Linked DNA regions of Variovorax paradoxus. The protein of the gene in region 2 binds, or shares a complex with, the protein of the main gene of each other region. Links are inferred from orthologs where the notes say so. Each region holds a gene or a part of one and is shown on either strand. Other genes may lie near its edges.

Evidence for each region. The genes of interacting proteins can lie anywhere in the genome.
Region 1: the proteins of smc (region 2) and L3V85_RS26920 are in contact, whole or in part, in a crystal structure (PDB 3ZGX), measured with the Bacillus subtilis proteins. The link is inferred for Variovorax paradoxus from one-to-one orthologs.

Annotation. Positions count from the first base shown.
Region 1 is NZ_CP091716.1:5,794,602-5,801,589, reverse strand. Bases 2,092-5,081 are described here. They hold L3V85_RS26920 (segregation and condensation protein A), read right to left. Parts: upstream 4,010-5,081; coding sequence 3,173-4,009; downstream 2,092-3,172. Other genes in these bases: L3V85_RS26905 (SulP family inorganic anion transporter), read right to left, coding at 4,857-5,081; L3V85_RS26910 (outer membrane protein assembly factor BamE), read left to right, coding at 4,364-4,840; L3V85_RS26915 (DUF3460 family protein), read right to left, coding at 4,088-4,294; nadB (L-aspartate oxidase), read right to left, coding at 2,092-3,139. In the rest of the region: panC (pantoate--beta-alanine ligase), read right to left, coding at 1-582; panB (3-methyl-2-oxobutanoate hydroxymethyltransferase), read right to left, coding at 602-1,495; more of nadB, read right to left, coding at 1,565-2,091; more of L3V85_RS26905, read right to left, coding at 5,082-6,536; L3V85_RS26900 (enoyl-CoA hydratase-related protein), read left to right, coding at 6,683-6,988. UniProt on the Bacillus subtilis protein: Participates in chromosomal partition during cell division. May act via the formation of a condensin-like complex containing Smc and ScpB that pull DNA away from mid-cell into both cell halves.
Region 2 is NZ_CP091716.1:4,220,240-4,228,351, forward strand. The notes cover bases 327-4,440. They hold smc (chromosome segregation protein SMC), read right to left. Parts: upstream 4,043-4,440; coding sequence 527-4,042; downstream 327-526. Other genes in these bases: L3V85_RS19530 (cell division protein ZipA C-terminal FtsZ-binding domain-containing protein), read right to left, coding at 327-510; L3V85_RS19540 (hypothetical protein), read left to right, coding at 4,157-4,440. Outside these bases: more of L3V85_RS19530, read right to left, coding at 1-326; more of L3V85_RS19540, read left to right, coding at 4,441-4,915; L3V85_RS19545 (mobilization protein), read left to right, coding at 5,033-5,725; L3V85_RS19550 (efflux transporter outer membrane subunit), read right to left, coding at 5,747-7,192; macrolide ABC transporter ATP-binding protein/permease MacB, read right to left, coding at 7,149-8,112. UniProt on the Bacillus subtilis protein: Required for chromosome condensation and partitioning.

The DNA.
Region 1 (6,988 bases), 1.6 Mb from region 2 along the record:
GGCGCGCTCGTCCTTGCTCAGGTAGCCGTTGCGCGACGAGAGGGCCAGCCCGTCGTCGGCGCGAAAGGTCTCGCCGCCCACGATCTCGATGGGCAGCGCGAACTGCCGCACCATGTGGCGGATCATCATCAGCTGCTGGTAGTCCTTCTTGCCGAACACCGCCACGCGCGGCTGCACGCACTGGAAGAGCTTCATCACCACCGTGCACACGCCGATGAAGAAGCCGGGGCGAAAGTGCCCTTCGAGGATGTCGGCCAGCGCCGGGTCGGGGTGCACCTTGCAGGTCTGGGGCTCGGGGTAGAGCACCTTCTCGGTAGGGGCGAAGAGCACGTCGCAGCCGGCGGCGCGCAGCTTCTCGCAGTCGCTGTCCCAGGTGCGCGGGTAGGTGTCGAAGTCTTCGTGCGGCAGGAACTGCAGCCGGTTCACGAAGATGCTCGCGACCGTGACGTCGCCCAGCGGCCTGGCCTGCTTCACCAGCGCGATGTGGCCGTCGTGCAGATTGCCCATGGTGGGCACGAAGGCGGGGCGTTGGCTGGCGGACAGGCGCCCGCGCAGTTCTTCGATGGTGTGTGCGATGTACATGAGAGCGGTTCCTTGGTCTTTACCAGGCGTGGAGTCGGTCGTCGGGAAAGCTGCCGTCCTTGACGGCCTGCACGTAGGCCTTCAGCGCGGGCAGCACGCCCGGCGCGTCGGCCATGAAGTTGCGCACGAACCTCGGCATCTTCCCGAGGTTGATGCCCAGCATGTCGTGCAACACCAGCACCTGTCCGGCGGTGGCCCGGCCGGCACCGATGCCGATGGTGGCGCAGCGCGTCAGCTCGGCCGTGAGTTCGGCGGCCAGCGCGGCCGGCACCATCTCGAGCACCAGCATCGCGGCGCCCGCGTCCTGCAGCGCATGGGCCTGCTGCTTCAGCAGCGCGCCGGCGGCGTCGCCCTTGCCCTGCACGCGGTAGCCGCCCAGCGCATGTACCGTCTGCGGCGTCAGGCCCAGGTGGGCGCAGACGGGAATGCCGCGCTCGACCAGGAAGCGCACCGTGTCGGCGGTCCAGCCGCCGCCTTCGAGCTTGACCATGTGCGCGCCGGCCTGCATGAGCACGGTGGCGCTGCGCAGCGCCTGTTCGCGCGATTCCTGGTAGCTGCCGAAGGGCAGGTCGGCAATCAGCCAGGCCGTGCCCTGCACGCGGCGCAGGCCGCGCGAGACGCTGTCGGTGTGATAGCGCATGGCTTCCAGGCTCACGCCCACCGTGCTGTTCAGGCCCTGGCAGACCATGCCGAGCGAATCGCCGACCAGCAGGCAGTCGATGCCGGCCGCGTCGGCCATGGCCGCGAAGGTGGCGTCGTAGGCCGTGAGCATGGCGATCTTTTCGCCGCGTGCGTGCATGTCGGCCAGGCGCGGCAGGCTCACGGGCTTGCGCGACGCGGGCGGGGAGGCCGGCGGCAGCGTGCCGTAGGGCGAGGCCGGTGGCGTTTCGGTCGGCGGTGTGGTGTTCGACATGGTTGGGTTTCTCCCTGCGGGCGTCGGTGGCCGGGCATCCTTGAGTGAAGAAAACGAAGCGGGTGGGGCCTATCGGTCGGCCGGCGGCACCAGCACCGTGGGTGCGGCGTGCTCGGCGAGCGAAGGGTAGTCGCGGCTGAAATGCAGGCCACGGCTCTCGTGGCGGGCCTGCGCGGAGCGCACGATCAGCTCGGCCACCTGAACCAGGTTGCGCAGCTCGAGCAGATCGCGCGTGACGTGGAAGTTCGCGTAGAACTCGTGGATCTCGGCCTGCAGCAGCGCGATGCGGTGGCTCGCGCGCTCCAGGCGCTTGTTGGTGCGCACGATGCCGACGTAGTCCCACATGAAGCGGCGCAACTCGTCCCAGTTGTGCGAGATGACCACGGCCTCGTCGGCGTCGGTGACGCGGCTGTCGTCCCAGGCGGGCAGCTCGGCGCGTTCGCGCACCGGTGCCGCGGCGATGGCGCCGGCGGCGGCGCGCGCGAACACCATGCACTCGACCAGCGAGTTGCTGGCCAGCCGGTTGGCGCCATGCAGGCCCGTGCAGGCAGTTTCGCCGATGGCGTAGAGGCCCGGCACATCGGTGCGCCCGCTCAGGTCGCCGAGCACGCCGCCGCAGGTGTAGTGCGCGGCCGGCACCACGGGGATGGGCTCGCGCGTGATGTCGATGCCCAGCTCCAGGCAGCGCGCCAGGATGTTGGGAAAGTGCTCTTTCAGGAACGCGGCCGGCTGGTGCGAGATGTCGAGGTACACGCAGTCCAGGCCGTGCTTCTTCATCTCGAAATCGATGGCGCGGGCCACCACGTCGCGCGGGGCGAGCTCGGCGCGCTCGTCGTGCCTGGGCATGAAGCGCGTGCCGTCGGGCAGCTTGAGCAGCCCGCCTTCGCCGCGCACCGCCTCACTGATCAGGAAGGACTTGGCATGCGGGTGGTACAGGCAGGTCGGGTGGAACTGGATGAACTCCATGTTCGACACCCGGCAGCCCGCGCGCCAGGCGGCGGCGATGCCGTCGCCGGTGGCCGTGTCGGGGTTGGTGGTGTAGAGGTAGACCTTGCCCGCGCCGCCCGTCGCCAGGATGGTGTGCGGCGCGCGGAAGGCCAGCACCTCGTCGGTCTGGTCGTCGAGCGCGTAAAGGCCCAGGCAGGCCGGGTCGTCGAGCCCGAGCTTGCGGCCGGTGATCAGGTCGACCAGCGTGTGGTGCTCGAACAGCGTGATGTTCGGCGTGCGGCGCACCCGCTCGATCAGCACCTGCTGCACCGCCGCGCCGGTGGCGTCGGTCACGTGCACGATGCGGCGCTGGCTGTGGCCGCCTTCGCGCGTCAGGTGCAGGCCGCCGTCTTCTTCAGAGAAGGGCACGCCCAGCTCGCGCAGCCAGCCGATGGCCTCGGGCGCATGCTCGACCACGAAGCGCGTGGCCTCGGCATCGCACAGGCCGGCACCGGCCACCAGCGTGTCTTCGACGTGCGCGTCGAAGCTGTCGCCCGCCGCCAGCACCGCCGCGATGCCGCCCTGCGCCCAGGCGCTGGAGCCGTCGTTCAGCGCGCGCTTGGTGAGCACGGCCACGCGGTGCGTGGGCGCCAGGTGCAGCGCGGCCGAGAGGCCGGCCAGGCCGCTGCCGACGATGAGGACGTCGAAGTCGCGCACGGCGGAAGTCACTGGGTCGGGGAGCCGGTTGGGTCAGCTTGGCGAATAGGCCAATCTGACGTAGATGGGAGCAAAAGCCTCGGCCTGCGTGATGTCGATCAGCGTTTCCTTCGCGAGCTCGAGCATCGCGATGAAGGTGACGATCAGCACCGGCGTGCCGCGCGACACATCGAACAGCTTCTCGAATTCCACGAAGCGCTGCCCCTGCAGGTGGCGCAGCACGATGCTCATGTGCTCGCGCACGTTGAGCTCCTCGCGCGAGATCTTGTGGTGCTGCACGAGCTTGGCGCGCTTCATGATGTCGGCCCAGGCGTCGCGCAGCTCGGCCACGTCGACGTCGGGGAAGCGCGGCTTCAGCGACTGCTCGATGTAGACCTGCCCCTTCCAGAAGTCGCGGCCGTAGGTCGGCATGGCGCTGATGGCGGCGGCCTGCAGCTTGGTCTGCTCGTATTCGAGCAGGCGGCGCACGAGCTCGGCGCGCGGGTCTTCGGCTTCCTCGCCGTCGGCCACCTTCTTGGGCGGCAGCAGCATGCGCGACTTGATCTCGATCAGCATCGCGGCCATGAGCAGGTACTCGGCCGCGAGTTCGAGGTTGGTCTGGCGGATCTCGTCGACGTAGCTCAGGTACTGCCGCGTGAGCCCCGCCATCGGGATGTCGAGGATGTTGAAGTTCTGCTTGCGGATCAGGTAGAGCAGCAAGTCCAGCGGGCCTTCGAAGGCCTCGAGGAACACCTGCAACGCCTCGGGCGGGATGTACAGGTCCTTCGGCATCGCGAACAGCGGCTCGCCATAGAGCCTCGCGAGCGCGACCTGGTCGATCACGTCGGGCATGCCGACCACGAGCGTGCCGTTGTCCTCGTCTCCGTTCATTGGTCGATCGCTATCATTTCAATAGCTGTCGGCGCAATGCGGACGGGCGTTGGATGCCAATTCGGCGTCACTGATGAATTACTTGGGCTGGGTCTGGTAGACGTAGGGCTGCTGCGCCACGCGGGCTTCGCTGTATTCCTCGAGCAGGCTGCGGTCGAGGTGCTTGTCCCACAGCAGGGCGCGGCCGGCGCGCTGTTCGGCTTCCAGCGTTGGCTTCTTTTCCTTCATCTGCTCGATGAAGTTCGTGATCTCGGAAGAGTAGTGGGGGCGGCGGAAGATGGACATAGACTGGACCTTTATGGCGTGAATTTTACCGGGGACGGCATGAAGCATCGGCGAGGATGGCGGATCGGCATGGCAACCGCGTTGCTGGCGGTCGTGGCGGGGCTCGCGGCCTGCGACTCCAAGAACATCAGCGAGCTCGAGGAAGGCGTCTCCACCGAGGCCGATGTGCGCGCCCGTTTCGGCGAGCCAGAGAACATCTGGGACGGCCCGAACCGCGGCCGCATCTTCGAATACAACCGCCAGCCGCAGGGCCAGAAGAACTACATGATCACCATCGGCACGGACGGCAAGATGAGCGCGCTGCGCCAGGTGCTGACGCCCGAGAACTTCGCCCGGGTGCAGCCCGGCATGATGATGGAAGACCTGCGCAAGATGCTCGGCAAGCCCGCCAAGGTCACGCCCTACGCACTCAGGCGCGAGACCGAATGGGAATGGCGCTGGGTGCAGCCGCCGAGCTCGCCGATGGTCTTCACCGCCACCCTGAACGACGACCAGCGCGTGGTGCGCAGCGGCTCGTCGCCCGACCGGGGTACCGAAGCGCCCTGATTCCGCTTCGGCGCTTTCAGGCGCCGGGGGCGTCGGCGGGGCGGCCCGCCACCAGCTCCTCCGCAAAGCCGGAGCGCTCGATCGCCTCGCGCGGCTGGGGCTGCAGCGACTCGATGCGCAGCAGCCCGCCGCGCGCCAGCACCGCGCGGTGCAGTCGCCGCAGCGCGGCGATGCCCGTGGCGTCGAGGTAGATCAGGTGCATCGCGTCGAGCACCACCGTCATGCCGCGCGGCGCGCGTTCGGCGGCGTTCACCGCCTCGTCCAGCTTGGCCGCGGCGCCGAAGAACAGCGCGCCGTAGATGCGGTAGGTGAGCACCGGCGGCTGCAGCATCACCAGCTCCACGCTGAACAGCCCGCTCATGCGCCGCATGAACAACACGCACGCCAGCACGATACCCGCCTGCATCGCCACCGTCAGGTCGAACACCACGGTGAGGAAGAAGGTGCCGAGCATCAACAGCCGGTAGTGCCGGTCAAGTTGCCGCAGCCGCGTGGGCGCGAACTCGCGCCACTCGCCCATCTTCAGTGCCACGAACACCAGGATGCCCGCCAGCACCGCCAGCGGCACATGGCGCGCGAGCGGCGCGGCCAGCAGCACCACCAGCAGCAAGGTCAGCGCATGCACCATGCCCGCGACAGGCGAGGTGCCGCCAGAGCGGATGTTGGTCACGGTGCGCGCGATGGCGCCCGTGGCCGGCATGCCGCCGAAGAAAGGCGTGACCACGTTCGCGACGCCCTGCGCCATCAGCTCCTGGTCGGGATCGTGCGGAGACTGCCCGCTGATCTGGTCGGACACCCGGGCGCACAGCAGCGACTCGATGGCGCCAAGCAGCGCGATGGTCAGCGTGGGCATGACCAGTTGCTTCACCGTTTCCCATGAGAAGTCGGGCAGCGCGAAAGCCGGCGCGCCTTCGGGAATGCCGCCGAAGCGCGTGTCGATGGTCTCCACGGGCAGTTCGAGGCCCCAGGACAGCAGCGTGAGCGTGACCAGCGCGACGACCGGGCCGGGCACGCGCGCGCTCATCTGCACGCCCCGCGAGCGCGCCACGCGGCCGCCGGCGCGCAGCACCGCGGCGCCGATCTTCGACTCGGCGCGCAGCAACCGAGGCCACAGCAGCAGGCCGGCCACGCAGGCCACGCCCAGCGCAAAGGCATGCGGGTTGAAGCTGCCGAGCTGCAGCGCCATCGCGTGCAGTTGCAAAAAGGGGTCGGCCGGCATCTTCGCCACCGCCAGGCCGAGCAGCTCCTTGAGCTGCGACAGCAGGATCAGCACCGCGATGCCGTTGGTGAAGCCCACCACGATCGACATCGGCACCAAGCGCAGCAGCCGCCCCAGTCCGAAGAGCCCCGCCATGAACAGCAGCACGCCGGCGCAGGCGGTGCAGATCAACAGGTTGGCCACGCCGTAGCGCTCGACGATGCCGTAGACGATCACCACGAACGCGGCCGCCGGACCGCTGATCTGCACGGCCGAGCCGCCCAGCAGCGAGATCAGGAAGCCCGCGGTGACCGCCGTCCAGATGCCGGCCTCTGGCCTGATCCCCGACGCGACGGCAAAAGCCATGGCCAGCGGCAGCGCCACGATGCCGACCATCGCGCCGGCGCCCAGGTCCCGGAAGAAGCGCGCGCGGTCGTAGTCCGCGAGCGCGTCCATCAGGCGTGGACGAAAGCGGGCGAGATTCAAGGGGAAATGCATGGGGCCTCCGATTGTGGCCTGCACGCCTGGCGCGCCCTGGGGCAACCCCCGGTGTGTACTTTTGGGCAGCTTATCGGTGCCGATTCATCGAGATACATTTCTGACGTTCGTTGACATTTAGACACCAACATTACTGAAGGCGTCCGATGCACATCCTGCTTGTCGCAAGCGCGTTCAACAGCCTGACGCAACGGGTTCTTGCCGAACTCCAGGACCACGGCCACACCGTGGGCGTGGAACTGGCCCTCGGCGACGACGATGCCCTGCGCGCCGCCGTGCGACGCCACGCACCCGGGCTGATCGTGGCGCCGATGCTCACCACCGCGATTCCCGAGGACGTCTGGCGCGCCCACACCTGCCTGATCGTGCACCCCGGCCCGCCGGGCGACCGCGGCCCTTCGTCGCTCGACTGGACCCTGCAAGGCGGCGCCGAAAGCTGGGGCGTCACCGTG
Region 2 (8,112 bases):
CGCGCCGGTGCGGTTGGCCAGCTGCACGCCGACCTGGAACGCCCTGTAGCGCTGCCCCGGCACGGGCGGCTCCCACTGGCCGTTGTGTTCGTTGAGGCCCTCGATGGCCACCGGCTTGCTGCCCGCGCGCCGCGTCGGCGGCATGGCGGCGATGGCGGCGTCGCCCGAGGCCAGGCCGTCGAGCGAGATAGGCGCGATCACGTCGATCAGCGGGTCGAGCCCGCCGCGGCGCTCGCCGGTCGGCACGGGCATGCCGCTGGGCGCCGGCAGGTCGGGGTCGAACAGCGGCTCATGGCGGTCGCTGCCCGGCACCTGGTTCGGATCGACATGCAGCGTCGGCTCCAGGCCGTCGGCCGAGCCGGACATCGCGCGTTCCGCATCGGCCAGCGCGATGTCGACCGCGTCGGGCTGGCGCGGCGCATTGCGGCGCGACATCAGCGTGTTGTAGGCAACGACGGCCGCGAGAACGAGGCCGCCGAGGATGGTCAGGGCGAGAGTGAGGCTGCTCATCGGTGTGCCGCCCGGCTCAGGCCGCAGCCACCATGGAAGCCGCCGCCTCCATGTCGACCGCCACGATGCGCGACACGCCCTGCTCCTGCATCGTCACGCCGATCAGTTGCTCGGCCATTTCCATGGCGATCTTGTTGTGGCTGATGAAGAGGAACTGGGTTTCACGGCTCATGGCGGTGACGAGTTTGGCATAGCGCTCGGTGTTCGCGTCGTCCAGCGGCGCGTCCACTTCGTCCAGCAGGCAGAAAGGCGCCGGGTTCAGCTGGAAGATGGCAAACACCAGCGCAATGGCCGTGAGCGCCTTCTCGCCGCCCGAGAGCAGGTGGATGGTCTGGTTCTTCTTGCCGGGCGGCTGCGCCATCACCTGCACGCCCGAGTCGAGGATCTCGTCGCCGGTCATCATCAGCTTGGCATTGCCGCCGCCGAACAGCTCGGGGAACATGCGGCTGAAGTGGTCGTTGACGATCTTGAAGGTGCCCCCGAGCAGGTCGCGCGTTTCGGCGTCGATCTTGCGGATGGCGTCTTCGAGCGTGCCGATGGCTTCATTCAGGTCGGCCGATTGGGCATCGAGGAAGATCTTGCGCTCGCTGGCGATAGCCAGTTCGTCGAGCGCGGCCAGGTTCACCGCGCCGAGCGCGACCACTTCGCGGTTGAGGCGGTCGATTTCGCTCTGCAGGCCGGTCAGGCGCACCTTGTCGGTCTCGATCGACTGCTCGATGGCCTCGAGGTCGGCGCCGGCGTCGTCCAGCAACTGCTGGTATTGCTCCACGCCCAGGCGCGCGGCCTGTTCCTTGAGCTGGAATTCGGTGATGCGCTGGCGCAGCGGATCGAGTTCGCGCTCCAGCTGCAGGCGGCGCTCGTCGCTGGCACGCAGCTTGAGCGTGAGGTCGTCGTACTGGCTGCGTGCCGAGCCCAGCGCGGCTTCGCGTTCGAGCTTGAGCGCAAGTGCGTCCTGCAGGCCGGCCTGCGCGGCGGCGTCGGACAGGCGGCTCAGCTCTGCGCGTGCGCGCTCGTCTTCGTCGGTCAGCGACACGACTTGCTGCGCCGCGGTTTCGATGGAGCGGTTGAGTTCGCCGCGGCGCGCTTCGAGCGTGCGCTGCGAGAAGGTCGCTTCCTGCGCCTGGCGCTCCAGGCTGCGGTGCTGCTCGCGGCTGGCGTTCAGCGCGCGGCCGGCTTCGATCACGCGCTCGTCCAGTTCCGCATGGCGTTCCTGGCTGTCGGCCAGTTGCATGTCGAGTTCTTCGAAGCGGCCTTCGGCCGAAATGCGGCGCTCCTGCAGTTCCTCGAGCTGCGCATCGACTTCGCCGAGGTCGGCGGCCAGCTGCTGGCTGCGGGCGCGGGTCTGCTCGGCCAGCTGCGTCATGCGCAGGGTCTCGACCTGCAGCTCGTGCGCGCGCGACTGGGTCTCGGCGGCTTCGCGCCGGGCGGTCACGAGGCGCTGCGCGGCGTCGGCATAGGCGGCTTCGGCGCGGACCAGCGCGGTGCGCGCTTCTTCGTTGATGAGCGTCTGGGCGCGCAGCTGGCGCTCCAGGTTTTCCATTTCCTGCTGGCGGGCCAGCATGCCGGCCTGCTCGGAATCGGGTGCGTAGAAGTTGACGCTGTGCGAAGACACGGCATGGCCGCTCTTCACGTAGATCACCTCGCCGGGCTGTAGCGTTGCGCGCTGGGCCAGTGCCTCTTCGAAGCTGTCGGCGGTGTAGCAGCCGTGCAGCCAGCCGGTCAGCAGGGCTTGCTGGCCGGCGTCGTTCAGGCGCAGCAGGCTCGAAAGGCGCGGCAACGCGGCGGCGCTCTCCGGCACGCCGGCGGCGGGCGGGCTGTAGAAGGCGAGCTTGGCGGGCGGCGCGTCGTTGCCGAAGGCGCGCACCATGTCCAGGCGGCTGACTTCCAGCGCGCCCAGGCGCTCGCGCAACGCGGCTTCGAGGGCGCTTTCCCAGCCCTGTTCGATATGGATGCGGCTCCACAGGCCCTGCAGGCCGTCGAGGCCGTGCTTGGCCAGCCACGGGGCGAGCTTGCCGTCGGTCTTGACCTTCTCCTGCAGCGCGCGCAGCGCATCGAGGCGGGCCGAGAACTCGGCGTGGCGGGCACCCTCGGTGTTGACCGCCTGCTGCCTGGCCCGGCGGTCGTCGTCGAGCTGGGGCACCGTTTCCTGCAGCTCCTGCAGGCGCGCGTCGGACTCGCTCGCGGCTTCCTGCGCGGCGGCATGCTGCTCCTGCATGTCGAGCAGGCGGGCTTCGTCGGGCGCGGCCAGCGCGTTCTGGTCGGCGCGCAGGCGTTCGCTGCGCTGCGTGAGCTGGCGGCTCTGTTCTTCGATGTTGCGCTGGTCGGCGGCCAGCACCTGGATTTGCTGCTGCACCTGCGACACGGTCGTGCGCTGGGCGTTGGCCTGGTCCTGCGCGCGCTGCACGGCCTCTTCGAGCTCCGGCATGCGCGCGTCGTGTTCCTCCAGCTGGGCGGCGAGCAAGATGGCCTGCTCTTCGGCATCGACACCCGCGCCGGCCAGCGTTTCGATCTCGGCTTCGGCTTCTTCGCGGCGGCGGCCCCACTGGCCCATCTGCTCGCGCAGCTGCACCAGGCGCTGCTCGACGCGCTGGCGGCCTTCGACCACGAAGCGGATCTCGCCCTCGAGCCGGCCGACTTCGGCGCTGGCCTCGTAGAGCTTGCCCTGGGCCTGGTTCACCTGGTCGCCGGCGCCGTAGTGGGCCTGGCGCACGGTTTCGAGTTCGGACTCGATGCGGCGCAGGTCGGCGGTGCGCGATTCGAGGTCGTTGATCGCCTTTTCGGAGTCGGCCTTGATCTTGGCCTGGTCGGCGTTGCTTTCGCTGCGCTTGAGGAACCACAGCTGGTGCTGCTTCTTCGTGGCGTCGCCCTGCAGCAGGTTGTAGCGCGCGGCCACTTCGGCCTGCTTCTCGAGCTTCTCGAGGTTGGCGTTGAGTTCGCGCAGGATGTCTTCCACCCGCGTGAGGTTCTCGCGCGTGTCGCCCAGGCGGTTCTCGGTCTCGCGGCGGCGTTCCTTGTACTTGGAGACGCCGGCGGCCTCTTCGAGGAACAGGCGCAGTTCTTCGGGCTTGGACTCGATGATCCGGCTGATCGTGCCCTGCCCGATGATGGCGTAGGCGCGCGGGCCCAGGCCGGTGCCCAGGAACACGTCCTGCACGTCGCGGCGGCGCACCGGCTGGTTGTTGATGTAGTAGCTGCTGGTGCCGTCGCGGGTAAGCACGCGGCGCACCGCGATTTCGCCGAACTGGTTCCATTGGCCGCCGGCACGGTGGTCGGCGTTGTCGAACACCAGTTCCACGCTCGATCGGCTGGCCTGCTTGCGGGTGGTCGTGCCGTTGAAGATCACGTCCTGCATCGACTCGCCGCGCAGCTCCGACGCGCGCGACTCGCCGAGCACCCAGCGCACCGCATCCATGATGTTCGACTTGCCGCAACCGTTGGGCCCGACGACGCCCACCAGTTGGCCCGGCAGCAGGAAGTTGGTGGGTTCGGCGAACGACTTGAAGCCCGAGAGCTTGATGGAATTAAGACGCACGACTTGTCGGCCTGCCTTGGCTGTAGCGCCAAGGTATTGATTTGTAAGGAAAATTGCACGGGCCTGCAGCTTGCAGCAGGCCGCCGCCCCAGCCGTGGATGATAACGTCAGGGCATGAGCGATTCCCCGGTTTCAACCCTTGCGGCGCGAGGCGCCTGGCTGCTGGCGGGCACGGCCATCCTGATCGGCGCGGCCGGCTGCTCGTCGGTGCGTTCCACAGAGCGCGCGGAGCCCTACGCGAGCCAGGAATGGATGCAGTCCGGCGCCAACCGCATTGCCAATCTTTCGCTGCGCGACAACCTCCAGTCGGTCCGGCGCGTGCAGTCCACCCTCTACAAGCGCAACCCGCGCGAATGGCGCAAGTCGGCGCCCAGCATGGAAGAAGCCACCCAGCGTGCCTGGGACGCCGTGCTCAAGGGCCCGCCGCTTCCCGAGCTGCACGGCGCCAGCGGCATCGACGCAATCCGGCTGGCCTTCGACACCGGGCCGCAGGGCTACCAGGGCGACCGGGTGGCGGCGCTGGTGTACGGCTGGGCGTCCATGCTCAAGCAGGCCAACGGCGACACCTGGGACCAGACCATGATCGACGGCGTGAACGCCGAAAACAGCTTCCGCGCCGCGCGCAACTTCGAGATCTCGCTCTGGCTGATCTCCTCCAAGACCGGCCCCGACGGCCAGCCTCTGCTGCTGGCCACCGAGATCAGCGAGCGCGGCCGCAACCTCGTGGCCGACCGCGAGCTGTCGAAGGTGGTGGCCCGGCTCGACCTGCTGGCCGCGCAGGCCGACGAGAAATACCGCCGCGCCGCGCTCGACTTCGGCCAGAACTGGATCATGGGCGTGGTCATGCCCTTCTTCACGCTCGTGCCCAAGTGAGGCGCAAGCCACCGGCCACGGGCAGGCACGGCGCGTGCAAGCAGCGAAACCGCAAGGCGAGGCCCCTAGAATGAAATCGCCCTTCACCCCTCAACCCTTCAGAGGCAGCAGCAGTACATGAGCTCCATCAATTTCATCGGCGGCGAAAAAGGCGGTGTCGGCAAGTCGGTCACGGCACGCGTGCTGGCCCAGTACTTCATCGACCACAGCCGGCCCTTCACCGGCTTCGACACCGATCGCTCGCACAGCTCGTTCACCCGCTTCTACGAAGGCTTCGCGTCGCCCGTGGTGGTCGACAGCTTCGAAGGCCTGGACACCGTGGTGAACGGCTTCGAGACCAATCCCCAGCAAAGCGTGATCGTCGACCTCGCGGCCCAGACGCTGGCGCCGCTGTCGCGCTGGATCAAGGAATCGGACCTGTTCGACGTGTTCGCCGAAATCGGCGTCACCGTCAACTTCTGGCATGTGCTCGACGACGGCAAGGATTCGACCGACCTGCTCGGCAGCCTGATCGACACCTTCGGCAACCGCCCCAACTACATCGTGGTGCAGAACTACGGACGCGGCAGCGACTTCGGGATGCTGCTGGCCTCGCAGTCGCTTTCGAAGGCCACGGCCAACGGCGCGCGCGTGATTGCCCTGCCCCGCCTGCACGAGGCGAGCATGCGCAAGATCGATGCACAGAACACCAGCTTCTGGAAGGCCGTGAACGACCGCGAAGGCTCGCACGCGCTGGGTCTGCTGGAGCGGCAACGCGTGAAGTCGTGGCTGGCCACGGTCTACGCGGCCTTCGACACGCTGCCGCTCTGAGCCCCCAGCGGGGCCGGTGCGCTAAGACGCAACCGCCGCCCCGCCTCCCAGGGCCTTGTAGAGCGTCATCGTCGCGTTGAACTGGTTCAGCCGGTTCAACGCCAGCGAAACCTCGGCGGTGCGGCGCCGGTCTTTCGCATCGAGCACCGGCTGAAGCGCTGTCGCCCCGGCCCGATACCGCACTTCCGACAGCTTCTCGGCCCGCTGCGCTTCCTGAAGGGCCAGCGCCAGCTTGATGCTTTCGTCGCGCAGTTGCGTTCGCGACGACAACGCGTTCTCTACCTCTGAGAGCGCCGTATAGAGCGACTGCCTGAACCCCACCACCGCTTCTTCATACTGCGTCTGCGACACGCCGACCGTCAGCCGCGCCGTGTTCCATTGCAGGAACGGCAGCGCCAGCCCCGCGCCGAGGGTGGCGACCGGGTTCTTCAGCAGATCGCCCAATGCCGTGCTCGACGTGCCGAGCGAGCCTGTCAGGCTCAGCGTCGGATAGAAGCCGGTGCGCGTGGCGTCGACATTCGCCAGTGCGCCGCGCAAGCGCAGTTCCGCCGCATGCAGATCGGGCCTTCGGCCCAGCAGGCTGGCGGGCACGCCCGCATCGATGGCGGGCAGCGCGGTATCCGGCAACCGCGTGGGCTCGTTTGCCAGCGCTTCGGGTGGCCTGTCGAAGAGGATCGCCAACGCATTGCGCGCCTCGACACGCTGCTGCAGCAACTGCGTGTGCGCCGCCTCCTGCGTCGCCAGGTTCTGGCCGGCCTGCGCCACGTCCAGCCCCGACACGGCACCCGCCGCGTACTTGGTGCGCACCAGCGCCAAGATGCGCCGGCCGTCCTCGATGCCCGCTTCGCTCAGGGCGATGCGCTGGTTCAGGTAGCCGGTCTGCCAATAGAGCCCCGCCGTCGTGCCGACCAGCGCGAGCGCGGCGGCCTGGCGGTCGGACACCGTGGCCTTCAACTCCCAGTCGGCGGCGCTGCGCAGCGCCGATAGCCGGCCCCACAGGTCGAGTTCGTAGCTCAGCGTGACCAGCGAACTCGATGCGGAACCTGCCACGCCGCCGCGCTTCAGGTCGTAGCCACGGCTCGTGTTGAGCTGCCCCACCACGCCCGGCGTGAGATTGGTGTTGGCCAGGCCCGCCTGCAACTGCGCGCGCTGCACGCGTATGCCCGCCACGGCCAGGTCGTTGTTCGTGCGCAGCGCGTTGTCGATCAGCGTGTCCAGTTGCGGGTCCTGAAAGGCGGCCCACCACTGCTCGGAAGGCATCGCGGCGGCATTCGCCACAGCGACGGGCGAAGGCTGTTGCTGCTGCCACGCCGAGGGCACGTTCAATGGCCGCTGCTCGCGCTGCTCAGGCTGGAACAGCGCGCACCCGCCGAGCGTCAACGCCACGGCAGCGGCCGCCACGCCCCGATGAAGAAAGCGCGCGCTACTCACGAGCCAGCGCCTCGATCGGGTCCAGCCGCGCGGCATTTCGCGCCGGCAGGTAGCCGAACAGCACGCCGATCAGCGACGCGCACAGGAATGCCGACACCACGGCCCCCATCGAAAAGATCATTTGCCATTGCTTGACGAAAAGCGAAAACAGAAAGCTGATGCCGTAGGACAGCGTCACGCCGATCAGGCCGCCCACCAGGCACACCAGCACCGCCTCGGTCAGGAACTGCTGCAGCACGTCGCTCTGGCGCGCGCCCACGGCCATGCGAATGCCGATCTCGCGGGTGCGCTCGGTCACCGACACCAGCATGATGTTCATCACGCCGATGCCGCCCACCACCAGCGAGATCACGGCAATGAGCGACAGCAGCAGCGTGAGCGACTGGCTCGTGCGCTCGGCCGTCTTCACGATGCTGTCCATGTTGAAGGTGAAGAAATCCTTGCTGCCGTGGCGCATGGTGAGCAGCTTGACCACGCTGTCCTCGGCCGCCTTGGTCGGCTGGTCGTCGCGGATGCGCACGGTGATGCTGTCGAAGTGCTGCTGCCCGAAGAGCCGGCTCGCGCCGGTGCTGTAGGGCAGCCAGATGTTGAGCGACTTGTTCTCGCCGAACATGTTCTTCTTTTCCTGCGACACGCCGATCACGGTGCACGGCAGGTTGCCCACCAGGATGATCTTGCCCAGCGGATCGGTGCCCTCGGGAAACAGCTTGCGCCGCGTGTTCTGGTCGATCACCACCACCTGCGACTGATGCCGCACATCGCTGGCCGTGAAGGCCGCGCCGCTCGCCATCTGGATGTCGCGCACCCGGAAGAAGCTGTCGCTGACGCCGTTCACCGAGCCGTTGATGTCGACGCTGCGGTAGCGCAGCCGCAGGTTGCGCGAGGTCGAGGGCGTCACGCTGTGTACGTAGGGCTGCGCCGCCAACGCGTCGAGGTCGGAGGGTGTCAACGTACGT